One region of the Pseudomonas sp. SZ40 genome, then DNA from elsewhere that is predicted to be linked to it. Evidence: predicted binding sites of a transcription regulator. Region 1 holds the regulator's gene; each other region holds the start of a gene.
What was found. The regulator FliA, encoded in region 1, starts transcription of late flagellar genes. The targets are predictions, from matches to a motif close to CTAAAGTTTNNNNNNNNNNNGCCGNTAA.
Positions count from the first base shown of each region.

Region 2: ACT9T4_RS24435 (methyl-accepting chemotaxis protein) is a predicted target of FliA. The motif match lies at 2,037-2,064, and genes of this name have one in related genera.
Region 3: ACT9T4_RS18150 (flagellin) is a predicted target of FliA. The motif match lies at 2,822-2,849, and genes of this name have one in related genera.

Region 1 is NZ_JBQWIF010000048.1:2,058-11,829, reverse strand. It holds gene flhF (flagellar biosynthesis GTPase FlhF) at 1-184, shown strand, start outside; gene fleN (flagellar synthesis regulator FleN) at 280-1,110, shown strand; gene fliA (RNA polymerase sigma factor FliA) at 1,107-1,850, shown strand; gene ACT9T4_RS24145 (chemotaxis response regulator CheY) at 2,002-2,376, shown strand; gene ACT9T4_RS24140 (protein phosphatase CheZ) at 2,396-3,184, shown strand; gene ACT9T4_RS24135 (chemotaxis protein CheA) at 3,196-5,454, shown strand; gene ACT9T4_RS24130 (protein-glutamate methylesterase/protein-glutamine glutaminase) at 5,497-6,624, shown strand; gene ACT9T4_RS24125 (flagellar motor protein) at 6,624-7,364, shown strand; gene motD (flagellar motor protein MotD) at 7,367-8,239, shown strand; gene ACT9T4_RS24115 (ParA family protein) at 8,292-9,080, shown strand; gene ACT9T4_RS24110 (CheW domain-containing protein) at 9,173-9,772, shown strand, end outside.
Region 2 is NZ_JBQWIF010000049.1:24,135-33,906, reverse strand. It holds gene ACT9T4_RS24440 (glutamine synthetase family protein) at 1-70, opposite strand, end outside; gene ACT9T4_RS24435 (methyl-accepting chemotaxis protein) at 405-1,970, opposite strand; gene ACT9T4_RS24430 (FAD-dependent oxidoreductase) at 2,159-3,235, opposite strand; gene ACT9T4_RS24425 (HDOD domain-containing protein) at 3,428-4,642, opposite strand; gene gabT (4-aminobutyrate--2-oxoglutarate transaminase) at 4,781-6,061, opposite strand; gene gabD (NADP-dependent succinate-semialdehyde dehydrogenase) at 6,319-7,767, opposite strand; tRNA gene ACT9T4_RS24410 (tRNA-Arg) at 8,116-8,192, shown strand; gene ACT9T4_RS24405 (hypothetical protein) at 8,665-8,943, shown strand; gene ACT9T4_RS24400 (type II secretion system protein M) at 9,028-9,546, opposite strand; gene gspL (type II secretion system protein GspL) at 9,543-9,772, opposite strand, start outside.
Region 3 is NZ_JBQWIF010000024.1:36,905-46,676, reverse strand. It holds gene ACT9T4_RS18155 (glycosyltransferase) at 1-2,686, shown strand, start outside; gene ACT9T4_RS18150 (flagellin) at 2,944-4,104, shown strand; gene ACT9T4_RS18145 (flagellar protein FlaG) at 4,185-4,565, shown strand; gene fliD (flagellar filament capping protein FliD) at 4,644-6,062, shown strand; gene fliS (flagellar export chaperone FliS) at 6,063-6,449, shown strand; gene fliS (flagellar export chaperone FliS) at 6,694-7,074, shown strand; gene ACT9T4_RS18125 (flagellar protein FliT) at 7,101-7,397, shown strand; gene ACT9T4_RS18120 (sigma-54 dependent transcriptional regulator) at 7,633-9,105, shown strand; gene ACT9T4_RS18115 (sensor histidine kinase) at 9,329-9,772, shown strand, end outside.

The DNA of each region.
Region 1 (9,772 bases):
CCACCGTCTACCGGTAGCCTATCTGGCAGATGGTCCGCGGATCCCGGACGACGTTCATGTGCCGCGCAGTCATCAGCTGGTCAGCCGTGCCGTTGGCCTGCAGGCCCCGGATGAGCCGAGCGAAGACACGATGGCCGACATGTTCGCCGGGTTGTACCAAGACCCGGCACGACGTGCAGGATGAACAGGCAGGTGTGGCGAAGTGCTGGTTGTGCTCGCCACGGCAGCGCACAATGGCCCTAAGGCTTAAAGCGAAGTTAGATAAGGTGTGTAGATAACATGGGTATGCATCCCGTACAGGTGATCGCGGTGACCGGCGGCAAAGGCGGCGTTGGCAAGACCAATGTGTCGGTGAATTTGTCGCTGGCGTTGGCGGATCTCGGTCGGCGCGTAATGCTCATGGATGCCGACCTCGGTCTGGCCAACGTCGACGTGCTGCTCGGCCTGACGGCCAAGCGCACCCTGGCCGATGTCATCGACGGCCAGTGCGAACTGCGAGACGTGGTTCTGCAGGGGCCTGGCGGCATTCGTATCGTTCCCGCGGCCTCCGGCACCCAGAGCATGGTGCAGCTCACGCCCATGCAGCACGCCGGCCTGATCCAGGCCTTCAGCGACATCAGCGACAACCTCGACGTCCTGATCGTGGATACCGCCGCCGGTATCGGCGACTCGGTGGTGAGCTTCGTGCGCGCCGCCCAGGAAGTGCTGGTGGTGGTGTGCGATGAACCCACCTCGATCACCGATGCCTACGCGCTGATCAAGCTCCTCAACCGTGACCACGGCATGAACCGTTTCCGGGTGCTCGCCAATATGGCGCACAGCCCGCAGGAAGGCCGTAATCTCTTTGCTAAGCTGACCAAGGTGACCGACCGTTTTCTGGATGTCGCGCTGCAGTACGTGGGCGCGGTGCCGTACGACGAATCGGTACGCAAGGCCGTACAGAAACAACGTGCGGTGTATGAGGCGTTCCCTCGCTCGAAGTGCGCGCTGGCGTTCAAGGCGATTGCCCAGAAGGTGGATGCGTGGCCACTGCCGGCCAATCCGCGAGGCCATCTGGAATTCTTCGTTGAGCGCCTGGTGCAACAACCGACTGCAGACACGGCTGTATGACGACAGCCTCTGGACTCCGTATGTACAGCAAGGCAACAGCACGAGATTCACAGCATCAGTTGATCGAACGTTACGCGCCGTTGGTCAAGCGCATTGCCTATCACCTGTTGGCGCGGTTGCCCGCCAACGTGCAGGTGGATGATCTGATCCAGGCCGGGATGATCGGTCTGCTCGAGGCATCGCGCAAATACGACGCCGGCAAGGGCGCCAGTTTCGAGACGTTCGCCGGCATTCGCATTCGTGGCGCCATGCTCGATGAGGTCCGCAAGGGCGACTGGGCACCGCGTTCGGTACACCGCAACAGCCGTATGGTCAGCGACGCAATCAGAAAAATCGAAGCCAGAACGGGGCGAGACGCTAAAGATCAGGAGGTTGCTGCCGAACTCCAATTGAGTCTCGAAGATTACTACGGCATTCTTGGCGACACTTTGGGCAGCCGCCTGTTCAGTTTCGACGACCTGTTGCAGGAAGGCGAAAGCGGCGGACTGCAGGAAGACACGAATTCTTTGCACCATGGGCCATCGCATGAACTGGAAGACGATCGTTTCCAGGCCGCGCTGGTGGATGCCATCAGCAACCTGCCGGAGCGTGAGCGGTTGGTGTTGTCGCTGTATTACGACGAGGAATTGAACCTCAAGGAAATCGGCGAGGTACTGGGAGTGAGTGAGTCGCGGGTCAGCCAATTGCACAGTCAGTGTGCCGCGCGTTTACGCGCGCGGTTGGTGGAATGGCGCGCATAGGGAAATTTCAGGCGCTGGACATACACAGTGGACGCAGCAAAGCCGGGCGCAATAGGTTTGCGGCGTTCCGCCAGGCCGGTTTCACGATTTATAAGCGCTTTGGAATGCCGAGGCGTTTTAGGACTGTACGGAGGTCGACTTGGACAAGAACATGAAAATCCTCATCGTCGATGATTTCTCGACGATGCGACGGATCATCAAGAACCTCTTGCGTGATCTGGGGTTCACCAACACCGCGGAGGCCGACGACGGCACCACCGCATTGCCGATGCTGCAGAGCGGTAGCTTCGACTTCCTGGTGACCGACTGGAACATGCCGGGCATGAGTGGCATCGATTTGCTGCGCGCAGTGCGTGCCGACGAGCGCCTCAAGCAGATGCCCGTGCTGATGGTTACGGCAGAAGCCAAGCGTGATCAGATCATCGAGGCCGCCCAGGCCGGTGTGAACGGCTATGTGGTCAAGCCATTCACTGCCCAGGTGCTCAAGGAAAAGATCGAGAAAATCTTCGAGCGGGTCAACGGCTGATGTCTGCCGCGAGGTTGTTATGGAACACGATGATTCAAAAGAGGCCGACCTCGAGTCGACCCTGAAAAGCAATGCCCGCCAACTGGTCAACAGCCTCGAACAAGGCAACTTTGGCGAAGCGGTACAGCTGATCAACGAACTGAACAAGGCGCGCGACCGTGGTCTTTACCACGAAGTCGGCAAGCTCACCCGTGAGCTGCACAACGCTATCGTCAATTTTCAGCTCGACCCGCGCATGCCTCACGCCAAGGAGGTCTCGCAGATCTCCGATGCGACCGAGCGGCTCAATTACGTCGTGACCATGACCGAGCGTGCAGCCAACCGCACCATGGATCTGGTCGAGCAAAGCGCGCCGCTGGTCAACGACCTGAGCAGCGAAGCCGATGCCCTGAGCGAGGATTGGGGGCGCTTCATGCGTCGTGAAATGGGCGCTGACGCGTTCCGTGAACTGGCCAAGCGCATCGAGCTGTTTCTGGCGCGCAGCCAGCGTGACAGCAGCAAGCTGTCCGGGCATCTGAACGACATTTTACTGGCGCAGGACTATCAGGACCTGACCGGGCAAGTGATCAAGCGTGTCACGCAACTGGTGACCGAGGTCGAGAGCAATCTGCTGAAACTGGTGCTGATGGCCAGTCAGGTGGACCGCTTCGCGGGTATCGATCACGACCACGAAGAGCTGCGTGCCGAGCAAAACAAACAAAAACCTGCGTCACATGGTGAAGGTCCGCAGATTCATGCCGATAAGCGTGATGACGTTGCTTCTTCCCAGGACGACGTCGACGATTTGCTGTCCAGCCTGGGATTTTAGGAGCACGTCATATGAGCTTCGGCGCCGATGAAGAAATCCTCCAGGATTTCCTGGTAGAGGCCGGCGAGATTCTCGAGCAGTTGTCCGAGCAATTGGTAGAGCTGGAAAGCCGCCCGGACGATATGAACCTGCTCAACGCGATTTTTCGGGGATTTCACACGGTAAAAGGCGGTGCCGGTTTCCTTCAGCTCAATGAGCTGGTGGAGTGCTGTCATATCGCCGAGAACGTGTTCGACATCCTGCGCAAGGGTGAGCGTCGCGTCGACTCCGAGTTGATGGACGTGGTGCTCGAGGCGCTGGATGCCGTCAATGGCATGTTCGCCGAAGTGCGCGAGCGCGCCGAGCCGACGCCTGCATCTCCCGAGCTGCTGGCCGCCCTGGCGCGTCTGGCCGAGCCGGCCAGTGCCCAGCCGGCGCCAGTTGCCGCAGTCGCTGCGCCAGTGGCTGCTGCTGTCGCCGAGCCGGTGACAGCCGAAGCCTCGTCGGATATCACCGACAGCGAGTTCGAGCAGTTGCTCGACGCCCTGGGTGACGAGCCGCAGCCGCAAGCCAGCGCCTCTGATGATGAAATCAGCGATGACGAATTCGAGTCGCTGCTCGACCAGTTGCATGGCAAAGGCCAGTTCGCAGCGCCAGCAGCGGCTGCTGTCCAGGCGCCAGCGCCTGTGCCTGTGCCTGCTCCGGCCAGCGCTGCGAGCAGCGCCAGCGGCGATGACATCACCGATGACGAATTCGAAGCCTTGCTCGACCAATTGCATGGCAAGGGCCAGTTCGTGGCTCCTGCGGTGGAAGCGCCGGCACCGGCTGCTCCTGCCGTATCCGCCAGCTCCGCGGCGCAGAGCGACGAAATCACCGATGATGAGTTCGAAGCGCTGCTCGATCAGTTGCATGGCAAAGGCAAGTTCGTCGAGCCGACACCGGTCGCTCCCGCTGCTGCCGCTCCTGCCCCCGCAGCCGCTGCGGCCCCAGCGCCGAAGCCGACAGCCAAACCCGCTGCGCCGGTAGCTGCCAAGGCTACGCCGGCACCAGCACCAGCACCTGCGGCCAAGGCAGAGCCGGCCAAGGCAGCGGCTGCGCCGGCCGTTGCTGCACCAGCCAGTGAAGCGGAAACCACCGTGCGGGTCGACACCGCGCGTCTGGACGAAATCATGAACATGGTCGGCGAGCTGGTGCTGGTGCGTAACCGCCTGGTGCGCCTGGGGCTCAACAGCGGCGACGAGGCCATGTCCAAGGCCGTGTCCAACCTCGACGTGGTCACCGCGGATCTGCAGACGTCGGTCATGAAGACCCGCATGCAGCCGATCAAGAAGGTCTTCGGGCGCTTCCCGCGCCTGGTTCGCGACCTGGCTCGCCAGTTGAAGAAAGAGATCAATCTGGAGCTGGTCGGTGAAGAGACCGATCTCGACAAGAACCTCGTCGAAGCCCTGGCCGACCCGCTGGTCCACTTGGTGCGCAACGCGGTCGACCACGGCGTGGAAAGCCCGGAAGAACGCGAGGCCGCTGGCAAGTCGCGTACCGGGCGCGTGGTGCTGTCCGCCGAGCAGGAAGGTGACCACATCCTGCTGATGATCACCGATGACGGCAAGGGTATGGATGCCGACGTGCTGCGCAGCAAGGCCGTGGAAAAGGGCTTGCTGGACAAGGACGCCGCCGATCGCCTGACCGATCTGGAATGCTACAACCTGATCTTCGCCCCCGGTTTCTCGACCAAGACCGAGATTTCCGACGTGTCCGGCCGTGGCGTCGGCATGGACGTGGTGAAGACCAAGATTTCCCAGCTCAACGGCACGGTCAACGTGTTCTCGCAGAAAGGTCAGGGTTCGAAGATCGTCATCAAGGTGCCACTGACCCTGGCGATCATGCCGACGCTGATGGTGATGCTCGGCAACCAGGCGTTCGCCTTCCCGCTGGTCAACGTCAACGAGATCTTCCATCTCGACCTGTCGCGCACCAACGTGGTCGACGGCCAGGAAGTGGTGATCGTTCGCGACAAGGCATTGCCGCTGTTCTATCTCAAGCGCTGGCTGGTCAGCAAGGCTGCCCACGAAGAGCAAGGAGAAGGCCATGTGGTGATTCTCACCGTCGGCAATCAGCGTATCGGCTTCGTCGTCGATCAACTGGTCGGCCAGGAAGAGGTGGTGATCAAGCCGTTGGGCAAGATGCTGCAAGGCACGCCTGGCATGTCGGGTGCGACCATCACCGGCGACGGGCGCATCGCCCTGATTCTCGACGTGCCAAGCATGCTCAAACGCTACGCACGGCGTATCTGATCGTCCGCGGCGCGGCCTCTGCCGTGCCGCTTAGGAGTGTTTATGGTTGTCAAGGTACTGGTGGTCGACGACTCCGGCTTCTTCCGCCGCAGGGTTTCGGAGATCCTCTCGTCCGATCCCAACATCACCGTGGTCGGCACGGCCACCAACGGACGTGAGGCCATCGATCAGGCGCTGGCACTCAAGCCGGACGTGATCACCATGGACTACGAGATGCCGTTGATGGACGGCATCACGGCAGTGCGCAGCATCATGCAACGCTGCCCGACACCGGTGTTGATGTTCTCCTCGCTCACCCACGAAGGCGCCCGGGTCACCCTGGATGCGCTGGATGCCGGGGCGGTGGATTTCCTGCCGAAGAATTTCGAGGACATCTCGCGCAACCCGGAGAAGGTCAAGCAACTGCTGTGCGAGAAGGTGCACAGCATTTCGCGCAGCAACCGCCGGGGGATCGGCACGGCGTCCCTGACGCCGCCTGCCGGCGGTAGCCTGAGCCGACCTGCCAGTACGTCGAGCGCACCTGCACCCGCGGCGCGGCCACAGCCAAGCGTGAGTCACCCGCCTGCCGAACGTCATTCGTCCAGCGCCAGTGCTGCGCCCAAGCGCAAGGCCTACAAGCTGGTGGCGATCGGCACCTCGACCGGCGGCCCGGTCGCTCTGCAGCGGGTGCTAACGCAGTTGCCGGCGAATTTCCCGACGCCGATCGTGTTGATCCAGCACATGCCTGCGGCCTTCACCAAGGCCTTCGCCGAACGTCTGGACAAACTCTGCAAGATCAACGTCAAGGAAGCCGAGGATGGCGACATCTTGCGCCCCGGGCTGGCCATTCTGGCGCCGGGCGGCAAGCAGATGATGATCGACGGGCGCGGCACCATCCGCATCCTGCCCGGCGACGAGCGTCTGAACTACAAACCCTGCGTGGATATCACCTTCGGTTCTGCCTCCAAGTCGTACAACGACAAGGTGTTGGCCGTGGTGCTGACCGGCATGGGGGCCGATGGTCGCGAAGGCGCTCGCCTGCTCAAGCAGGGGGGCAGCCAGGTATGGGCGCAGGACGAAGCCAGTTGCGTGATCTATGGCATGCCCATGGCGATCGTGAAGGCCAACCTGGCGGATGCGGTGTACCCGTTGGATGACATCGGCCGGCATCTGGTCGAGGCCTGCCTCTGATGGATGTACTGAGCCTGATCGGTGTCATCCTGGCATTCGTCGCCATACTTGGCGGCAATTACCTGGAAGGCGGTCATGTCTCGGCACTGCTCAACGGCCCGGCGGCGCTGATCGTGATCGGCGGTACGCTGGGGGCGGCGTTGCTGCAAACGCCGGTCATCGTATTCAAGCGCGCCATGAGCATCCTGCGCTGGATCTTCTTCCCGCCGCAGATCGATCTGCCTGGCGGTATCGACCGGGTGGTGAACTGGAGCATGACCGCGCGCAAGGAGGGCCTGCTCGGCCTCGAGGCGGTCGCCGACGGCGAAGCCGATCCCTACGCACGCAAGGGCCTGCAACTGCTGGTCGATGGCGCCGAGCCGGAAGCCATCCGCAGTATTCTCGAGGTCGATCTCTACACCCAGGAAAGTCGCGACATACAGGCTGCCAAGTTCTTCGAGTGCATGGGCGGCTACGCGCCGACCATCGGCATCATCGGCGCGGTCATGGGGCTGATCCACGTGATGGGCAATCTGGCCGATCCGAGCCTGCTCGGTGGCGGGATCGCCGTCGCTTTCGTCGCTACCATCTACGGCGTGGCCATCGCCAACCTGCTGCTGTTGCCCATCGGTGCCAAGCTCAAGTCCGTGGCCATGCGCCAGTCGGCGTATCGGGAAATGCTCCTCGAAGGCATTCTGTCCATCGGCGAGGGTGAGAACCCACGCTCCATCGAGTTGAAGCTGCAAGGCTTCATGAACTGATCATGGCTCGCCGACGCCGCCACGAAGAGCATGAGAATCACGAGCGCTGGCTGGTGTCCTACGCGGACTTCATCACGCTGCTGTTCGCCTTCTTCGTGGTGATGTACTCGATTTCCTCGATCAACGAAGGCAAGTACAAGATCCTTTCGGAAACCCTGACGGGCGTGTTCAATCAGCCTGATCGCTCGATCAAACCCATTCCGGTGGGTGATGAGCGACCGCGCACCACCGAGCCGGATCGCTCCATGGTGGATGAGGAGACGGCGCAGCAGATCGCCGCCTCGACCCTGGAGAGCATTGCCGACAGCGTGCGTGAGGCCTTCGGCGGGCTGCTGCAGAGCGATCAGCTGAAAGTGCGCGGCAACGAGCTGTGGATCGAAATCGAATTGAGCTCCGGGCTGTTGTTTCCCAGCGGCGATGCACTGCCCAACGATGCAGCCTTCGAGATCATCGAGAAGATTGCCAAGATTCTGGCGCCCTACGGCAACCCTGTGCACGTGGAAGGCTTCACCGACAATCAGCCGATCAGAACCGCGCAGTTCCCAACCAACTGGGAGCTGTCTACCGCACGCGCTGCCAGCATAGTACGGATGCTGGCCATGGATGGCGTCGATCCGTCACGCATGGCGGCGGTGGGCTATGGCGAGTTTCAGCCGGTAGCCGACAACGCCACGGCAGAGGGCAGGGCGCGCAATCGTCGAGTGGTGTTGGTGGTCTCGCGTAATCTCGATGTGCGGCGTAGTGTAAGCGGCGTGGGTAGCGCCAATGCCCAGCCGGATGCGGCGATGCAGCGTGCTGGCACGCAACCTGCTTCAGCGCCTGCAGCACAGGCTCCAGCCAATGGCGCCGTCAATTCCCCGTCGCCTGCGCAATGAAGTGGGCACTCAGTCTCGGCCGGGCTCAGCCTGCTCCGGGAGGATGAAGAGTATGAGAGTTTGGGCTGTATCCAATCAGAAAGGCGGCGTGGGTAAAACCACTTCGACCATCGCCCTTGCAGGTCTGCTGGCAGACGCCGGCAAACGTGTGGTGGTAGTCGATCTCGACCCGCACGGTTCGATGACCAGCTATTTCGGTCACGATCCCGATAGCCTCGAACACAGCGTCTTCGACCTGTTCCAGCATCAGGGCAGCGTGCCCCAGGGGCTGCCGCAGCAGCTGTTGCTGCCGACCAGTCACGAACGAATTTCCCTGCTGCCGTCGAGCACCGCACTGGCCACCCTGGAGCGACAGTCTCCCGGACAAAGTGGCCTGGGGCTGGTGGTCGCCAAGAGCCTGGCGCAGCTGTGGCAGGATTTCGACCACGCGGTGATCGACAGTCCGCCCTTGCTCGGTGTGCTGATGGTCAACGCCCTGGCAGCCAGCCAGCAGTTGGTGATTCCGGTGCAGACCGAGTTTCTTGCGGTCAAGGGGCTCGAGCGTATGGTCAGCACCCTGGCGATGATCAATCGCTCGCGCAAGCAAGCCTTGCCGTACACCATCGTGCCGACCCTGTTCGACCGCCGTACCCAGGCATCGATGTCGACGTTGCGGTTGCTCAAGAGCACCTACCCCGAGCATCTCTGGCAAGCCTATATACCTGTCGACACCCGCCTGCGTGATGCCAGCCGGGCCGGGCTGACCCCCTCGCAGTTCGATGCCAACAGCCGCGGCTCCATCGCTTACCGGGCGCTGCTCAAGCATTTGCTGGCGCAGCAGCCTGCGTCTCAAGTGGCCTGATCCGCCATGGCCAGATATTCTGCGCAAACAGCCTCAAGTCTGCCGCCCTTGCGGCCGATAGCTCATACAGGTCTCCATTGCGGGTTGCATTCATGAGTCGTTCCACCGCCACAGCCACAAGGCCCCAACTGGCCCTGCAGTCGTACCTCGACGGGTTGCTGCAGGAGGCCGCGGTCGAGCTCGAACAGGAGCAGGCCCAGAGCAGCCTCGATGATTTCGAGGCTGCCGTGCTCGAGGAGCAGATTCGCGATGCCCAGGCCGCGCCGCGTGTCGAAGCCGCGCCCCTGACATTGGTTCAGCCGGTGGCCGAGGTGGTTGTCGAGCCGGTGGTCGAGGCATTGGCGCCGGTGTTCGTCGAGCCGATTGCCATGCCGTCGGTGGTCGAGCCTGTGGCCGAAGTTCATCGCCCGGCGCCGCAGATCGCCTCGGTGCTGGCAGACGGTCGCCCCGAGTGGGCTGAAGAGCCGTTCGAATGCCTGCTGTTCGACGTCGCTGGCCTGACGCTTGCCGTGCCACTGGTGTGTCTGGGCTCCATCTATCCGCTGGCGGGGCAGGACCTGACACCTTTGTTTGGCCAACCGGACTGGTTTCTCGGCATACTGCCATCACAGTCGGGCAACCTGAAGGTGCTCGACACCGCGCGCTGGGTTATGCCGGATCGCTATCGAGAGGATTTCCGCCAGGGGCTGCAG
Region 2 (9,772 bases), on a different contig from region 1:
GTTCGAACAGCTCGATATCGGGGTTCTGCGCGAGGAAATCCTCGGCGTCCTGCAAGGGCGCGAATTGCATGATGGCTTCTCATGGGCCACGGGCGACCGTCACGGCGGACAGTGGGCCCGGATCGACTTCTCGGCCGCACAGGCGGCCATGGGTGTCATCAGAAGACCAGAAGAACATCCGGCGGGCGGGCGTGGCGACAATGCCAGAGTGCCCAGAAGGCGAGGGTCTGCGGCAGCCCCGTGGGTTCGGGCGCCCGGCCCCGCGAGCGCAGGGCTGGCAGGGCGATGGCTGGGGCAAAGGTGCAGACCGGGATAGACATGCCAGCGAGGCTCGCACGCCGCCATAGTCAGGTTAAATTGTTATTACCGCACCTTCAGATAGCCAGCGGCTAAACAATGGCCTGTCACGGCTCGGGTTTATAGCCCAGTCGCAGGCCTCCCCAATGCTTGCCCTGCACATGGATCGGCACCGACAGGTCGTGCATCAGTTCGCCGGTATCGCGCATGTAGGTCTGCAACAACAGGCGCTGTTTGTGGCTGCCGCAGCGGATGCCGGTGCGGTCGTTGAACATCCGTTTGCTGCGGCTCTTCACGGTATCCACGGCGCGGTCACCGGTGGGCGGATGATTGAACGCCTCGTTGTGGGTCGGCACGTAGCCTTCCGGCGTGGTGGCGATGGCGAACACCAGGCCTTCGTGGCGCTTGAGCAGCGGCTCCTGGATGGCGGGCAGCACCTGATCGGCATGGCTGTCGAAGCGCGTGCGGAACTTGGCAGGGAAGCTGCCCTGAATCGGCTGGTACTGACGGTCGAACAGATCCGCCAGGCTGATGCGCCCGGCCTGGATATCCGCCTCGAACTGCCGACCGATCGCGGCGGCGCCTTCCAGGGCGAGGTCGTAGATGCGCTGGTGATAGCTGTCCAGGCCGACGCTGGCCAACTGTTCGCTGACGCTTTCCGCCTGGCCGACCAGTTGTTCGGCGGCCTTGCCCAGTTGCCGGGTCTGATCCTCGCTGCTGCGCACGTCGCCGCGCAGTTGCTCGACCGCCACCAGCAGCTCGGCCAGGTGTTCGTGGTTGCTCGCCGTGCCGGCGCTGATCTGCGCCACCTGAGTGTCGACATCGGCCGCCAGGTCGGCGATGCCGCGCAGTTGCTCACCGGTGAATTCGATCTGTCGGGCGGCAGCTTCCAGCTCTTCGGCCTGACGCTGGATATGGTTGACCACCGCCGAACTCTGCTGACGGATATCGGCGACCATCTGCCCGACTTCCCCCGTGGCGGTGGCGGTACGCCCGGCCAGGCTGCGCACCTCGTCGGCGACCACCGCGAAGCCGCGGCCCTGTTCACCGGCGCGGGCAGCCTCGATGGCGGCGTTGAGCGCCAGCAGGTTGGTCTGGCTGGCGATGGACTGGATCACCTGGGTGACCTGCTCGATCTGCTCGGTACGCGCCCCGAGGCCATCGATCAGCTCGCGGCTGGCGGCGGCCTGGGCGCTGAGCTGCTGCATGCGGCTGATCGCCTGCTGCAGCTCGGCCTGGCCGGTGGCGCTGCTGGTGCGCACGGTCTGCGCCGCACCGAGGGTCTGGCCGGCGCGCTCGGCGTTGCTCTGTTCGGTGCGGGTCACGGCGTGGGCACCTTCGCCGATCTGTTCGACCGCCGCCAGTTGCGACTGCAGCTTGCCGGCCAGTTGCTGCACGGTGAAGGCCACCTGGGCGGCCGACAGGGCGTTATGGCAGGTGTGCTGCGACAGGCTCTGGCTCAGCTCATCCAGCGAGGCCGCCGGCGCGGCGTCGGCAGGCGGCGCAGCAACCTTGCGCCAGGGCCCGAGCCACGGCCACAGGGCCAGCGACAACAGCGCGATGACGCCAAGATAGGTCGGCAGGTGCACTTGTTGCCAGACCACCAGCAACGCGAGCAGGCCGAGCACGTGCAGGGCCAATGCCAGCCGGTCATGCGTAAAACCAGAACCCATGGCGAACCTCATTGTTTTTATGGTGCCGGGATATCGGGCGCAGCAAGCGCCGAGCCTTGTTTCAGCTCATCGGCAGCGCAGGGCGTATCTGTAGAGGCGCGGCAGCCGCCTGGCCGAGTTGACCATCTCATCATGCGCCGGGCTATGGCACTTTGGTAGCAGAGGGTCGACTTCCGGGAGAGTGCCGATCAGCGCTTGAGGCTGTGACGCTTGACGAAGGCGCGGTCGAAGTAGTCCTTGCAGCGCCCGTAGAACTGCCCGCCGGCGCTCCACTGACGCCAGCCGAACAAGGCACCGCCATCGCCACTGGCCAGCAGCAGCGGGCGCTGGCCGCTGGTCTTGAAGTCGCGCAACGGCCCGCCACGCAGTGCCGCGCTCAGGTTGGCGGCCAGCACCGGCACCTGGCGCATGGAATACAGGCCGCTCTTGCGCACGCCAGGCAGGTTGGCGCAATCACCCACGGCGAAAATCTGCGGATGGGAATGGCTCTGCAGGGTCGGCGCGGTGTGCACGAAACCATCGCCATCGCAGCTCAGGCCGCTGTCGGCGATCCACGGGAATGCCTGGGCGCCGCTGGCCAGCAGCAGCCGACCGCCACGCCACACCGCCGCGTCGCCGCTGATCAGGCAATCACCGTCGATGCGGCTGATCGGACAATGCTCGCGCACCTGCACCCGGCGCATGCGCAGATGGCCCCAGGCGCGCATCCGCAACCCGGCACAGTGGCCAGCCAGCAGCGGCTCGCCGCAAAACAGCGCCAGCTGCGGTACCTGATCGGCCAGTGCCAGGGCCATTTCCACCCCGGCCACGCCGCCACCGAGAATCGCCAGAGGCTGAGGCTCGCGCTGCCAGGCCTGCCAGCCAGCGATGAAGCTGTCCACCGGCTTCACCGCCAGCACATCCATCGCGTCGCCCTCGCGGGGCGGGCAGGCGACCCGGTCGCCGGCATTCAGCGACAGCCAGTTGCCCTGCAGCACGCGGCCATCGCCCAGGCTAAGTTGCCGCGTGGCGGCATCCAGAGCAGCCACCGGCGCGACGATCAGTTCGACCTGGGCAGCCTGGCACAGCGCGGCCAGGCCGATCTGGCAGTCCTCGGCGCTGTAACGCCCCGCTACCAGCCCCGGCAACATGCCGGCGTACCAGGTGTGCGCGGCGCTGGCCACCAGGGCGATGCGACCCACCGGCCGCTCGATCAGCGCCCAGCGCCGCAGAACCCCGAGATGGGCCGGGCCTGCGCCTACCAGCAACAGATCGTAGTCAGTCATCTACACCGATATCCTTGTGAGCCTGAGCAGAGCGACAAGCCGCGCTGCGAAAAGCAGAGCGAGCTTTGACCGAAACGCGCCCGGAATGATCCGGCGCTCCCCGAGCATGGCGGCAGCGAGCCGTTTCGAGCAAGAGAACAGACGCTTGGGGCAGGCTTTCGACACATTTTTACAGCGCGATTTATGCCGAAATCATGCGGCGGATGCCTGGGCAGGCAGCCGCTCGAGCACCCCGGGGTCGAGGCGCAACAGGCGCACGCAGCGGGCCTCGCGCAGCTCGCTGGGGCTTTGCGACGCATCGAGCGCGACCACATGCCCGGCGAGGTTGAGCACCAGCGCTTCGCGGGAAAACACCCCACTGTTGAGGCTGTAATAGGCCGCCACCAGCTCGCGCAGCCCGAACGGCAGGCGCCAGCGGATACGCAGCGCCGAGCCGAAACTGGCGGCGCGCAGGCGGATGGCCTGTTCGATTTCCTCATCACTGAGGCTGCCGCCAGCGTCCTGCCAGTCCTGCATGCAGCGCAACAGTGCCAGCTCGCCGATGTTGTGCAACAGGCCGGCGGTGTAGCAGAGCTCGGCATCCAGCGACAGTTCGCAGGCCAGCCAGTGAGCGACCTCGGCACTGCGCTGGGCTGCGGCCCAGGTGCGCACGCCCTGCTCGGCCAGGCGCGGGTCACTGAGCCGGGCGTTGCGCTGCACGGAAAGCCCCAGCACCAGATTCAGGGTGCGTGCCACCCCCAGGCGCGGCAGGGCCTGGGCCAGGGTCTGACAGGGGGAGCCGTTGTGGTGAGCGGCACTGTTGGCGGCGGCGATCAGGCAGGCGGTGATCTGCGGGTCACGGGTGAACACCTGCTCCAGCTCACGCAGGCTCGGCTCGCTGCTGTTCAGGTACTGGCTGACCGAGTCACGCACCGAGGCCAATAGCGGCGCGCCCTGCCCTTCTTCGCGCATGGCGTCCAGGTAATCTTCGAGACGGTTCACCAGCAGCGGCCGAATCGGGCACAGCAGCTCCTCGCCCTCGCTGAGCAACAGCCCAGCCAGGCGCTGGCGCAGTGCTTCGGCGTTGAAGGGTTTGGCCAGATAGGCGGTGGGTGCCAGCGGCTTGGCGGCGCGCACGCTGTTGGCATCCAGGCGGCCGCTGATGAGGATGAACGGCAACGCCGGAGTACGCGGGTGGCGGCGCAACTGGCGCAGCAACTCCAGGCCATCGACACCCGGCAGCTCGCTGTCGGCGATCACCAGTTCCGGCAAACGTCGCTTGCAGCGTGCCATGGCCGCCTGGCCATCGCTGACACGGATCACCACGGCGTCGCAGCGCACGTCGAGCACCAGTTGCTCGAGCAGATCGGCCGTCCACGGATCGGTATCGGCGATGAGAACTTCCGGTGCGCTGGCCGCTGCAGACATCCATGAACCTCTTCACATAGGTGTAAGAGGCTCAGTATAGACAGGTCAGCGAGCGCTCTGCCGCAGCCCGACAGGCAAACGCAGGCAAACGCAGGCAAAAAAAGACCCGCCGAAGCGGGTCCTTTTCAACGGCGTGGCTTAAGCCAGTTCGTCGAAGCACTCGGCAACGATGGCGATGCCTTTTTCCAGCTGGGCGTCCGGGATGGTGACCGGCATCAGGAAGCGCACCACGTTGTAGTAGGTGCCGCACGACAACAGGATCAGGCCCTTGTCGCGCGCCTTGGCGACGATCTTGCCCGTCAGCTCGGCAGCCGGTTTGCTGTGGTCGCCGCCTTCGAACAGCTCGATGGCGATCATCGAACCCAGGCCACGTACGTCACCGATCACCTTGTGCTTGGCAGCGATGTCGCGCAGGCCGGCCTTGAGCTTCTCGCCCACGGCGTTGGAACGATCCAGCAGCTTCTCTTCGTCGAACACCTTCAGCACGGCCAGGGCCGCGGCGCAGGCGATCGGGCTACCGGCATAGGTGCCGCCCAGGCCACCGGGAGCGATCTTGTCCATGATCTCGGCCTTGCCGCTGACGCCGGAGATCGGGAAGCCGCCGCCGACGGATTTGGCGAAGGTGGTCAGGTCCGGCACGACGCCCAGTTGCTCGGTGGCGAAGAAAGTACCGGTACGGCCAGCGCCGGTCTGCACTTCGTCAGCGATCAGCAGAATGCCGTGCTGGTCGCACAGGGCACGCAAGCGCTGCATGAAGGCTGGCGAGTTGACGTAGAAGCCCCCTTCGCCCTGCACCGGCTCGATGATGATCGCGGCGATGTCCTGAGGCTGGGCATCGTTCTTGAAGATGCGCTCGATGCTGGCGATGGACTCGTCTTCGCTGACGCCATGCAGCTCGCACGGCGCGATGGCGCGGTACACACCGGCAGGCATCAGGCCCATGCCGGCGGAGTACGGCGCCACCTTGCCGGTCAGCGACAGGGTCATCATGGTGCGGCCGTGGTAGGCGCCGGTGAAGGCGATCACGCCAGCACGGCCAGTAGCGGCACGGGCGATCTTCACGGCGTTCTCGACGGCTTCGGAGCCCGAGGTGACCAGCAGGGTCTTCTTGGCGAAGTCGCCCGGTACGCGCTTGGCGATTTCTTCGCACAGCTCGATGTAGGGTTCGTACGCCAGCACCTGGAAGCAGGTGTGGGTCAGCTTGGTCAGCTGTTCCTGAACGGCGGCGACCACTTTCGGGTGCAGGTGGCCGGTGTTCAGTACGGCGATACCGCCGGCGAAGTCGATGTACTCACGGCCTTCGACGTCCCACACGGTGGCGTTCTCGGCGCGCTCGGCGACAATCGGGTGGATCTGGCCGACGCCACGCGGTACGGCGGCTTGGCGGCGTTGCAGCAGGGATTCGTTGGTCTTGCTCATGGCTTCCTCATTCACCGCTCATCGTCGGTGTGGTTCAAGGATGAAATGACCGGGTCAGCGCCGTCGCAGCATACGATGATCGACTGCAACACTCGCCCCGATCACAGGGACTATTTTTGCTTTCACGCACTATCGGAGCGTAGCGAGCGAAGGTCAGGCAAGGCGGCGGGGCCGGGAAAAAGCGGAGTTGGCTGTTGCCAATGAGCATTTTTCCCGGCCCCGCCAACGCAGCATCACCGAAGCGCAGTAGCGACTACCTAGATGCTCAGGCAGAGGTACTTGATTTCCAGGTAATCCTCGATGCCGTACTTGGAACCTTCACGGCCCAGGCCCGAGGCCTTGATGCCGCCGAACGGCGCCACTTCGTTGGAAATCAGGCCAGTGTTGATGCCGACCATACCGTATTCCAGCGCCTCGGCCACACGGAACACGCGGCTCAGGTCACGGGCGTAGAAGTAGGAAGCCAGACCGAACTCGGTGTCGTTGGCCATGGCGATCACTTCGGCTTCATCCTTGAAACGGAACAGCGGCGCCAGCGGGCCGAAGGTTTCGTCCTTGGAGACCAGCGCATTCTTCGGTACGTCGGCCAGAATGGTCGGCTCGAAGAAGGTGCCACCCAGAGCGTGGGCCTTGCCGCCGGAGAGGATCTTGGCGCCTTTGGAAACGGCGTCCTCGATGTGCTCCTTGACCTTGGCCACGGCCTTCTCGTCGATCAGCGGGCCAGTGGTGGTGCCGTCTTCCAGACCGTTGCCGATCTTCAGCTTCTCGACCGCGACCTTGAGCTTCTCGGCGAAGGCATCGTAGACGCCGTCCTGCACGTAGATGCGGTTGGCGCACACGCAGGTCTGGCCGTTGTTGCGGTACTTGGAGATGATCGCGCCTTCGATGGCCTTGTCCAGGTCAGCATCGTCGAACACGATGAAGGGCGCGTTGCCACCCAGCTCCAGCGACACCTTCTTGATGTCTTGGGCGCACTCGGCCATCAGCTGGCGACCGATTTCGGTGGAGCCGGTGAACGACAGCTTGCGTACGATCGGGTTGCCGGTCAGCTCGCTGCCGATGTCGCCAGCGCTGCCGGTCACCACGCTGAACACGCCAGCCGGGATACCGGCACGGGTGGCCAGCTCGGCCAGAGCCAGAGCGGAGTACGGCGTCTGCGAAGCCGGCTTGAGCACCATGGTGCAACCAGCGGCCAGCGCAGGGCCGGCCTTGCGGGTGATCATCGCGGCCGGGAAGTTCCACGGCGTGATGGCCGCGGTAACGCCGATCGGCTGCTTGATGACGATCAGGCGCTTGTCGGCCTGGTGCCCCGGGATGGTGTCGCCATAGACGCGCTTGGCTTCTTCGGCGAACCACTCGATGAAGGACGCTGCGTAGGCGATTTCGCCCTTGGCCTCGGCCAGTGGCTTGCCCTGCTCGATGGTCATCAGGCGCGCCAGGTCGTCCTGGTTCTCCAGCATCAGCTCATACCAGCGACGCAGCTTGGCGGAACGCTCCTTGGCAGTCAGAGCACGCCAGGCCGGCAGCGCCTTGTCGGCCGCCTCGATGGCACGGCGAGTCTCGGCCGCACCCATCTTCGGCACGGTACCGATCACGTCACCGGTGGCCGGGTTGGTCACCTTGATGGTCTGGCCGCTGTCGGCATCAGCCCAGGCACCGTTGACGAAAGCCTGCTGGCGGAACAGTTGAGCGTCTTTCAGTTGCATGGCGGTCTCCTCTATCCTGGCACCACGGCACCAGAAGATGACGAAAGAAGCTGGGAGCGAACCCAGGTATGGGTAGAGCGACAGATTAGCCACTGCCTGGCCGTTCGAACGGGGTGTAACGCCCAGAGTTCAGCGTAACCACATGCACCGTTTGAAATATCAAACAGATCCTAAGATCAGCAGGGTTAAAGGGCAATAGGCCGTTCGAGAAAATTAACAACCCAGCCGATCATCGGCATTCGCACCGCCCCTCTTTATAGCCGAAGCCCGCCTTCCCCACCCGCCAGACGAGCCCCACCAGCAGCATGGACGCACGCCAGCGACATGCGTATGATTGCGCCCCGCAACGCACCAGTAGCTCAGCTGGATAGAGTACTGCCCTCCGAAGGCAGGGGTCGTGGGTTCGAATCCCGCCTGGTGCGCCAGATCGTTGTTACCCTCCATCCAACACGGATGCTCAGGGAACACCCCGCAAAGCCCGCCAAGTGCGGGCTTTGTCGTTTCTGGGGTTCTCGCTTCTCCAATGCCGCCGCTCGAACCTGGCGTCTATTCATGGCAGGGCAGGCTTCAGCTGACGTTGCCAGGCCAGCTCCGCGGGCCTATAGTCGGTGCGTCGCTGCAAAATCAGTGACCGGGTGTGGAAGCCCGACCAACTCTAGGCGCACAAGCGCCATCGTACCGAAAGCAGGCGCTTTTTTTGTGCCCGCCGTTTCGTTTTATGGTGGCTGTGCGCAGGGCGCCTTCGGGTGCGCCGGATTCCTAGAGTTCCGGTCTTCCACACCTGTGTACAGCCGCCACCCATCATGTGGAAGTGATGTTGGCGGCTCCTCAACTCTAGGAGCTACACCCATGACGAATGCACATTCCCCACCGAATACCAGAACGGAGGCCAGCACCATGACTGACCTTCTCCCCCTGTCCAGCAACCCAACCACCACACCGGTGCTGCTGATCGACACCAACAACTCCTACCTCGACCTGCAGGAAAGCGCCACGCAACGCCTGAACGCCGTACGCGGCCTGCTGCACAGCCTCGCCGCCATGAAGATCACCCAGGCAGACGCCATCGACGTGCAGAACCTCAGCGAAGCCGCCTACCTGCTCACCGAAGATGCCTGCGACTTGGTCAGGGCCGCGCACAAGGCAGCGATGCGCGAGGTGCGTCGGCAGACCTGAGCTGCGCGGGTAGTCCGGCCCGGCCGCTCGGCTGCTACCAGCCGGGCTGCCGAGCCGGAGCGGTGCCAACGCGCAGCGGCTGCATCACGGCCCTGCCTGCAAGGTCACCCTGGCGTCCACCTTGCCGGTGTCGGCACGGTCGAGGTTGACGTCACTCAGGCGTACCCCTTTGCCTTGCAGTTCGCTGAGCCACAGCAGCAGCGGCTCGAACGGCACCTTGGCCATGGAGATCAACAGCCCGCTGCCGTCGTTGTCCAGGCGCTCCAGTGGCAAGCCACGCTGCTGGGCAGTGGCGGTCACCAGGCCTTGCAACTGTTCGGGCTCGAGCGTCACTTTGGCGGCACCCGCTCCGCGAACCCTGGAGGCGTTCTCCTGGATGTAGGTGTAGAGCACCTGCTGGCTCTGGTAATACTCGCGGGCTCGGTCGAGGCGTTTGACGACCGGCTGCCAGACCACCACATAGAGCAGTACCAGGGCCAGAAACCCGGCCAGCACAGTCAGTGCAAGGCGCTCACGGCTGGGCAGGTGCTGCCAGCGCTGGACCAGGGGCGATTGCCGCAGTTGCGCCAGAGCCTCTTCTTTCCACAAAGTCAGGGCCTTCATGCGCCACCTCCCAGCACTACACGGGCGGTAATGCCCTGTTCTTCACGACTGGCCGAGCCCAGCTGCACCTTCAGCCCCCCTTCCACCAGGCGCTGGCGCAATTGTTCAAGCGCTGCGAAATCCTTGGCCCGTACCTGCAAGGCCAGATCGCCACGCACTTGGCTGTAATCCACCTGCACCACCGACAGCGGCGACTTGGCCTCGGCAATGGCAGCGGAGGCCTGCT
Region 3 (9,772 bases), on a different contig from region 1:
GGCAGCGCTGCTGCAGCGTCTTGGAGGTGATGTCGACGTTGTCCGCACCACGCCAAGCATGCTGGCTTGGCTGAAAAAGCGCACGTTGACACCCACTCAGAAAAAACTGGTGGATGAGCGCCTGCAAGGTCAAGGTGAGGCGGCACACTTCGGTGTTCTGATTCTGGACTTGCAGGGAGATAGCGCAGCGTTGGCGCTAACGCTTGCCTCTCTGCAAAGCACCCGCGAGAACTATGAGAACGTGCAGGCGTTCGTGCTGAGCTGTGCTGAAGAAATTCCGAAGTCTTCAATAACCTCTCAGACCGTAGCGGTGCGACCCGATCAATGGATCGTGCCTCTCAACGAGATGCTGCAGGCCTCGTCTTTCGACTGGTGCGTTCTGGTTCGTGCAGGGGACGAGCTGACACCCTCAGGCCTTATGATGGCCGGGCTGGAGTTGCTTACAGCTCCTGATTGCCGTGCAATCTACTGCGACGAAATGTTTCGCCAGGACGGGCAGTTGGCTGCTGCGTTGCGCCCTGCTTTCAATCTTGACTATCTCTTGAGTTTCCCGGCGGGAATGGCCAGGCATTGGTTGTTCCGCAGGGATGTCGTGGTGGCGGCTGGAGGGTTCGACCCTGCCTTCGAGCATGCCCCGGAGCTGGAGCTGATTCTCAGGTTGATCAACGAGGGTGGCCTCGATGGCTTGGGCCATGTGGCTGAACCCTTGCTGATCACAGAGGCGCCTGCGCTTGCCGACAACGAGGCCGAACAGCAGGCAATCACCCAGCATCTGCAGCAGCGTGGCTACTCGTATGCGGCTGTAGCCTCGGCGAAACCGGGGCGCTACAGAATCGACTACGGTCATGGGCAATCGCCTCTCGTATCCTTTTTGATTCTTCCTGGCGAGCGCCTCGAACACCTGCAGCGCTGTGTAGAGAGTGTGTTTGAGAACACCCGCTACTCGAACTACGAATTGCTGTTGATTCAGCATTCTCTCCAGGCAGAAGAGATCGGTGCATGGCTCAGTGCGTTAGCCTCGCTTGGCGAAGCCCGTGTCAGGGTACTGCCTGCCAGTAGCGAGCTGCTGGAGCCTCAGGCGCTGCTTAATCAGGCTGCTCAGCAGGCTTATGGAGACTACCTGCTTCTGCTCTCAACCAATGCGGCTGCGATCAGTGATGACTGGCTCGATGAGTTGCTGAACCATGCGCAACGTCCGGAAGTGGGCTGCGTAGGCGCCAAGCTTCTGTCGGCCGATGGAAAAATCGCTCAGGCTAGCCTGATCCTGGGGCTCCAGGGGCCGCTGGGCAAGCCGTATGCTGGTGAGGCGCTGGATGCGCCTGGTTATATGCAGCGCTTACAGGTGGTACAGAACAGCAGCGCCGTGGGGCATGACTGCCTGCTGGTGGAAAAAGCGTTGTACCTGCAATTGGGGGGGCTGAGCGAAAGCGATGTACCCCTGCGCTACGCAGGGGCTGACCTATGTCTGAAAGCGAGACAGGCCGGTTATCTGACGGTGTGGACGCCGTTCTCCCAGTTGATGCTTGACCCAGCAGACCTGACCCGGGGCAGCACAACTGAGCACGATGCCATGTATGCCAAGTGGCTGCCCGTGCTGGCACGGGATCCTGCCTACAACCCGAATTTCTCCCTCTCTCAGCCGGGTGGGTTCAGGCTGGCCGATACTGCCCTGTCATGGCGGCCATTGGCGTCGTGGAAACCTTTGCCAACGGTGCTCGCTCACCCGTCCGACAACTATGGTTCGGGGCACTATCGAGTGATCCAGCCATTTAGCGCCTTGCAGCAGGCGGGGCTGGTCGAAGGAGGATTGTCCCCAGGCCTCATGCATGTGACGGATTTGGAGCGCTACGAGCCTGATGTCATCATCTTGCAGAAACAGATTGGTGATGAGCGCTTCGATGCGATGCGCCGCATGCAGGCATTCTCACGCGCACTAAAGGTCTACGAGCTCGATGACTATCTGCCGAATCTGCCGGTAAAAAGTATTCACCGTGCTCAGATGCCGAAGGACATTTTGAAGTCCATGCGCCGCGGGTTGGGCTATGTGGATCGCTTCGTCGTGTCGACTCAGGCACTGGCAGAGGCTTGTAGTGGTTTGCATGATGACATCCGGGTTATCGAGAATTGCTTGCCTCCTGCCTGGTGGAAAGGGCTTGTCACTTCGCGCATCCGCTCGCGGAAACCGAGGGTTGGCTGGGCGGGAGGCGTGGGGCACACCGGCGACTTGGACATGATCGCCGATGTGGTAATCGCGCTGGCCGATGAGGTCGACTGGGTGTTCATGGGCATGTGCCCGGAAAAACTGCGGCCCGCTGTCAAGGAGATTCACCAGGGGGTAGACATCAATGCCTATCCGCAGGCACTGGCAGCGCTCAACCTGGATCTGGCAGTGGCCCCATTGGAAGAAAACCTGTTCAACGAGTGCAAGAGTAACCTTCGCCTGCTCGAGTATGGCGCTTGCGGATTTCCAGTGGTCTGCAGTGATGTGCGCAGCTACCAGGGAAATCTGTCGGTAACCCGTGTGAAGAACCGTTATCGGGACTGGGTAGATGCAATAAGGATGCACCTTGCCGATCTGGACGCAACGGCCCGTGCCGGCGATATGTTGCACCAGCAGGTCATGCGTGACTGGATGCTTGAGGGAGACAACCTGATTGCCTGGCAAAAAGCGTGGTTGCCTGACTGAGGTGTCGATGCTCTGGCGCGGATTTATTGTCAGGCTCAAGAATTCAAAACAAGCGCCGATATGATGTTCAGGCGGAAGTTGAGGGGTCATGGCTCCAGGGTTGTCAAGGGAGCCGCAAAAAAATCAACTTCTCTCCTAAAGCTTCGCAGATTCAGGTCGATAAAGAGTATGAAAGCGAACTCAATGTTGCCTGAGCATTGCAGGCCAGAGTCGCAAGCCCAGGCAAACACGTTAGTGTCCGATGGAGGACAAACATCATGGCTTTGACCGTAAACACCAACATTGCGTCGTTGAACACTCAGCGTAACCTGAACACCTCGTCCAACGCGCTCAACACCTCCCTGCAGCGCCTGTCGACCGGTTCGCGCATCAACAGTGCCAAGGACGACGCGGCTGGCCTGCAAATCGCCAACCGTCTGACCAGCCAGGTGAACGGCCTGAACGTTGCGGTGAAGAACTCCAACGACGGCATCTCCATGGCGCAGACCGCTGAAGGCGCACTGCAGCAGTCGACCACCATCCTGCAGCGTATGCGTGACTTGTCCCTGCAGTCGGCCAACGGCTCGAACAGCGAAGGCGAGCGTAAAGCACTGAACTCGGAAGTGACCGAGCTCAAGAAAGAATTGAACCGTATTTCCAACACCACCACCTTCGGTGGCAAGAAACTGCTGGATGGCAATTTCGGCACCACTACCTTCCAGGTAGGTAGCGCGGCCAACGAAACCATCAGCGTAAAAATCGACGAAATGAGCACGTCGTCGCTGAAGGGCAAGTACTACGAAGGCTCAGTGGCTGCTGCTACTGGTACCGCTTCCGCTTCGGGCACCGTTACCGTTGCCGGCACTGTGAATGGCACCGACTTCTCTGTTGAAGTCAGCGTGGCTAGCGGCGCGACTGCTGCTCAGTTCAGCCAGTCCGTTGCAACTGCCATCAACGATGCGAACATCGGTGTAGGTGCGTTCGTGGATGATGCTGGTGTGACCACGCTGGTTTCTGGTCAAAACACCGAAGGCACCGCCAACGCGCTGTCTGCCCTCAGTGTCAGCGGTTCTGTTGCCGGCATCACCAACGGTGGTTATACCGCCGCGGCAGCTGTCACCGAAACGGAGATGACCAACATCGACGTCAGCACCGTACAAGGTGCCCAGGAGTCGGTAATCGTCATCGACCAGGCTATCCAAGCGATCGACAAGCAACGTGCCGACCTCGGTGCCGTGCAAAACCGCTTCGAGAACACCATCGGCAACCTGCAGAACATCGCAGAGAACGTTTCGGCTGCACGTGGTCGGATTCAGGATACGGACTTCGCGGCAGAAACCGCGAACCTGACCAAGAACCAGATCCTGCAACAGGCCGGTACTGCGATCCTGTCTCAGGCCAACCAGCTGCCGCAGGCGGTGCTCAGCCTCCTGCAGTAAGCCAAGTCGGCTAGGCTGCTCTAAACTCCGGGGGGAAGTGCATAGCGCTTCTCCCCGTTTTGCCTTGCGAGGTAAAAGAAATGGACATCGCAATAAATAGTTTGTCGCCAGTACTGGCAAAGCCCACAGGTACGTCTGTACCTGCTGCGTATGCCGGGGCGGCAGCTTCTTCAGAAGCGTCTAGTGACCAGCCTGCTGTGCGTCAGGGGCAGGCCGCGGCTGAAGATGCGGGGCAGATGTACGAGCAGGTGGATAATGCTGTCACGTCCATCCAGAGTTTCGTACAGAACATTCGGCGTGATCTCAATTTCAGCGTCGACGACTCGAGCGGCAGGGTTGTGGTCAAGGTCACCGACCGTGCTTCAGGTGATGTCATTCGCCAATTGCCGTCTGAAGAGGCATTGCGTTTGGCAGAGAGTCTGGAAGAGGTGCGCAGTCTCCTGTTCAAGGCCGAGGCCTGACATGGCTCGGTTTTTGAATGCAGGATGGGACTGAATGAACTTTCACGCATGAGCGTCAATATCGTGACGGAGTAGATTATGGCTATTGGTGGAGTTTCGACAGGCATCAACTCAGGGCTGCCCATCTCTGATTTGGTTACGGCGATGGTCAACGCCGAGAAGGCGCCCAAGGAAGCGCAGCTGGCGCGCCTGTCGACGTCGACGACCACCAAGCTGTCCGGCTTGGGGCAACTGAACAGCGCGCTCGGCGAATTCCAGACCTCGCTCAAGGATCTCAACAGTGCGACGCTGTTCGAGAAACGTACTGCCACGTCATCCAACGCCAGTGCGCTGACGGCCACTGCCGGTAAGACGGCATCAGCTGGCAACTACCAGGTGACCGTGGACAGTCTCGCTTCGGCCAGCAAGGTAGCGACGAAAGCTCTGGACGGCACCTTCAAGAGTGGAGCTGGCGACGAGACGCTGAGCGTCAAGCTCGGCGAAAGCGGTACCGCTATCGATGTGAAGATTACCGCAGGGTCTGACCTTGCCAGTATTCGTGACCAGCTCAATACCGCGTTGAAGGGGAAGGGTGTAACCGTCAGCACGATCAACGATCCTGCCAGTGGCAAGTCTCGCCTGGTTTTCAGTGGTAACGAGACGGGCGAGGGCAAGGACGTCATCGTTTCCGGCAGTGGCGATCTTGCCGGTCTCAGTGTCGATGGTCGTAACAAGCTCGCTACGGGTGATGACTCCGCTGCCGGATTTATCGTCCAGGCGGCCAATGCCAAGTTCTCCATCGATGGTCTTGCGCTTACCAGCCCGACCAACTCGATCAAGGGTGCGATCGCTGACGTCAGCTTCGAGTTGCTTGCGGCAACCGAAAAGGACAAGCCACTGACCCTCAAGGTCGGTGAGGACAATGCCGGCGTCAAAGCAGGTATCAAGAAATTCGTCGATGCCTATAACAAGCTGATCAATACCACCAACGATCTGACCCGCGTCACCAAGGTCGGTGAGGATGGAACGCCGTTGGTCGGTGGTCTTATAGGGGACTCGACCGTTCGAAATCTGCTTGGCGGTATTCGCAACGAGTTGGTGAACCCTGTTGGCGGTGATGGTGTGAAGGTGCTGGCGGATCTGGGCATTACCACCCAGAAGGACGGTACGCTGAAAATAGAGGACACCAAGCTCGATGCCGCACTGAAAAGCAATTTCGATGCGGTCGGGTCATTTTTCCTTGGTGATACCGGCTTGGCGAAGCGTCTCGATGGCCAGGTCGCTGCATACAGCCAGACGGGCGGCATCCTTTCGCAGCGTATGCAGGCGTTGGAGTCCACCCGAACCGATATCAAGAAGCAAACCGAAGATCTCAAGCTGCGTGTCGATAGTATGCAGAAGCGCTTGCTTGCTCAGTTCAACGCGATGGACGCTCTGGTCGGTCAGTTGAATGGTACCAGCAGTCAGCTGCAGAACACGCTTTCCAGTCTGCCCGGTGTAGTGAAGAAGAGTAGCTAAATGAACGGTCCTATCGATACTTACAAAAGCGTCAAAACCAGTCAGGTCGTTACGCCTTATCAGGCGGTACACCTCCTTCTGGATGGCGCCATCGAGCGAATCTCACTGGCGCTGCTGGCACAGCAGCAGGCTAATCCCGGGTTACGCGGTGAGGCGGTCAGCGGCACGATCTCCATCATCTCGGTACTGCAGTCGAGCCTGGACAAGGAGCTCGGCGGCGAGCTGGCGCAGAATCTCGACAACTTGTATGACTACATCAACCGCCGATTGGTTGGCGTAGCGCTCGACGAGACGCCGCGCAGGTTGGAAGAAGTGCAGGAATTGCTGACGCAGATCCGTGATGCCTGGAAAGCGATTGGCCCAGAGGTCGAGCCCACTGCAAGCTGAGCCGCTCTGCCGCGATCGGCCATACTGCCTCCCCCAGAGTGAGCAGGCCGCCTACTCATGGCGGTTGAGTCGTTGCGCTCCAGCGCGAGCCACCATTTCTGGTTGTCCGAGCGTGTGCGCTCTTCGGTGACAGCCAGTTTCATGGTGTGACTTGGAATCTACATTAATGATTAATCCCCGCTAAAGCTCACGCCCGCCATGCCGATACATTAAGTATTCCCGCTGTACACTGGAGTACATCAGCATGAACGCCATGGCCGCTATGCGTCAGTATCAAAACGTCAACACTCAGGCTCAGGCCGTCGATGCCAGTCCGCATCGTCTGATCCAGATGTTGATGGAAGGTGGCCTGACTCGTCTGGCTCAGGCGCGTGGTGCCATGGAGCGTGAGCAGTTCGCGATGAAGGGTGAACTGATCGGCAAGGCCATCGGCATCATCGGTGGCCTGCGTGCTGGTCTGAACCTGGAGCAGGGTGGCGAACTGGCCGAGAATCTGGATAACCTGTACGACTACATGACCCGTCGTTTGCTCGAAGCTAATCTGAAGAACAGCGTCGAGCCGCTCGATGAAGTTGCCGGTCTGCTGCGTAATGTAAAAACCGGCTGGGACGCAATCGCCCAGTGACAGGCACGCGTGAAAGGAGCATCCCCGTGAATACATCTGTTCAGCGCTTGCAGAGCACCGGTAGCGCCATGCGTCAGGCGTTGTCCACCCAGGACTGGGCTGCCATCGGTGAACTGGACCTGCAGTGCCGCCAGGCTGTTGAAGAGGCAATGGTCGATGCCGCGGATGACGACGGCGCCTTGCGCGCTCGTATGCAGGAACTGTTGGATCTGTACAAGGATCTGGTGAGTGCCTGTCAGGTCGAACGTCAGCGGCTGGCCGGTGAGTTGATTCAATTGAATCAGTCGCAACAAGGCGCTAAGGTCTATCAGCTGTTCGGCTGATCTGCCTAATCAGATCATGGGCCGAGGCGATCCGCGCCTTGCCCGTCATCGCATGACTTCACCCCTGCACCGGGATGAATCCACCAGCTGTCGCGAAATATCACCCCGCCAATTTTTTAGTTAACAAAAAAACACGCCATAAAATTGACTAAGCGCCAATAATTGTCTTAACTGCTGGCCAAATGCTGGCGCTAAAAGGCGTTAGGTGGCTTTTTCTTTCTGGGCCAGACCAACTATGTGGCGTGAAACCAAACTCCTGCTGATTGATGACAACCTCGAGCGACGCCGTGATGTATCGGTGATCCTCAATTTTCTCGGCGAGGATCATCTGGCCTGCGGCAGTGGCGATTGGCGCGAGATGGCCGATCAGTTGGAATCCAGCAGAGTCGTGCTTGGCGTATTGCTCGGCGAGGTCCGGCTCAAGGGTGGAGCCCTGGACCTGCTCAAGCAGTTCGCTGCATGGGATGAGTTTCTCCCTGTGCTGCTGATCGACGAGCATGCCATCACCGAATGGCCGGAAGAATTTCGCCGTCGCGTGCTCGCCACGCTGGAAATGCCGCCCAGCTACAACAAGCTGCTGGATTCTCTGCACCGTACCCAGGTGTACCGCGAAATGTACGACCAGGCTCGCGAGCGTGGTCGGCAGCGCGAGCCGAACCTGTTTCGCAGCCTCGTAGGCACCAGTCGGGCCATTCAGCAGGTGCGGCAGATGATGCAGCAGGTGGCCGATACCGAAGCCAGCGTGCTGATCCTCGGCGAGTCGGGCACCGGCAAGGAAGTGGTTGCGCGCAACCTGCATTACCATTCCAAGCGCCGTGAAGCGCCCTTCGTGCCAGTGAACTGCGGCGCGATTCCCGCGGAATTGCTGGAAAGTGAACTGTTCGGCCATGAGAAGGGTGCCTTCACCGGCGCAATCACCAGCCGTGCCGGGCGTTTCGAGCTGGCCAATGGCGGTACGCTGTTCCTCGACGAGATTGGCGACATGCCGCTGCCTATGCAGGTCAAGTTGCTGCGTGTGTTGCAGGAGCGCACCTTCGAGCGTGTGGGCAGCAACAAGACCCAGAATGCCGATGTACGAATCATCGCCGCGACGCACAAGAACCTCGAGAACATGATCGAGGGTGGCAGTTTCCGTGAGGATCTGTATTACCGTCTCAACGTGTTCCCCATCGAGATGGCGCCGTTGCGTGAGCGCATCGAAGATATTCCGTTGCTGATGAACGAATTGATTTCGCGCATGGAGCACGAGAAGCGCGGCTCCATTCGATTCAATTCGGCAGCGATCATGTCGCTCTGCCGACATGACTGGGCGGGCAACGTCCGTGAGCTGGCCAACCTGGTCGAGCGCATGGCGATCATGCACCCCTATGGGGTCATTGGCGTTGGCGAGCTGCCGAAGAAATTCCGCCATGTGGATGATGAAGACGAGCAAATGGCGGCCAGCCTGCGCGAGGAGCTCGATGAGCGTGCGGTATTGACCTCCGCTTCGCCAAGCCTGGGGTCGTCGGCCATGCTGCCTGCCGAGGGGCTGGACCTGAAGGATTACCTCGGTAATCTGGAGCAGGGTCTTATTCAGCAGGCGCTGGATGACGCTGGCGGGATCGTGGCGCGTGCTGCCGAGCGGCTGCGCATTCGTCGTACCACCCTGGTGGAGAAGATGCGCAAGTACGGCATGAGCCGGCGCGAGGACGAGGCCGGCGACGAGTAGGTCGCTGGCCGAAGCGAGATGGCGGCTCAGCGATCTGCTGCCGCCCTTGGGCCAGATTCCTGGCAGTGCAAGAATGCACGACCTGTCAGTCAGTCGATTGACGGCGCCCCGCTCAATGAATCCCTATCTGCCTGAAAATAAAGGTTTTTATTTTCAGGCATGAGTATTGCTATCTCCTTGGCAACTGACCGTTCCATGACGGCTCGCCACGCGAGAGAGCGCAATGAAACCAAGCCCGCATCTACATGCCCAGATCGAACCCACGGCGCCCGCGCGGGCGGAACGTGGGGATCTGGAGCAGTCGCTGGCCTTGTTCGAGCAGATGTCGAGTCGGCTTGGCAGCTCTTACAGCCTTCTGGAAAATCGCGTCAATGAACTGACTGGTCAACTGGCCCAGGTCAGTGAGCAGCGCGTTCAGGAGTTGAACGAGAAAGAGCGCCTCGCTCATCGCCTGCAAAGTCTGCTGGATCTGCTGCCCGGAGGCGTGGTGGTGATCGATGGCCACGGCGTCGTGCGTGAGGCCAATCCCGTTGCCCGTGACATGCTCGGTGAGCCGCTGCTCGGCAGGCTCTGGCGTGAAGTGATCGCGCAGCGTTTTGCGCCTCGACAGGACGATGGTCATGAGATCTCGCTGACCGATGGCCGGCGTCTGTCGATATCCACGCGC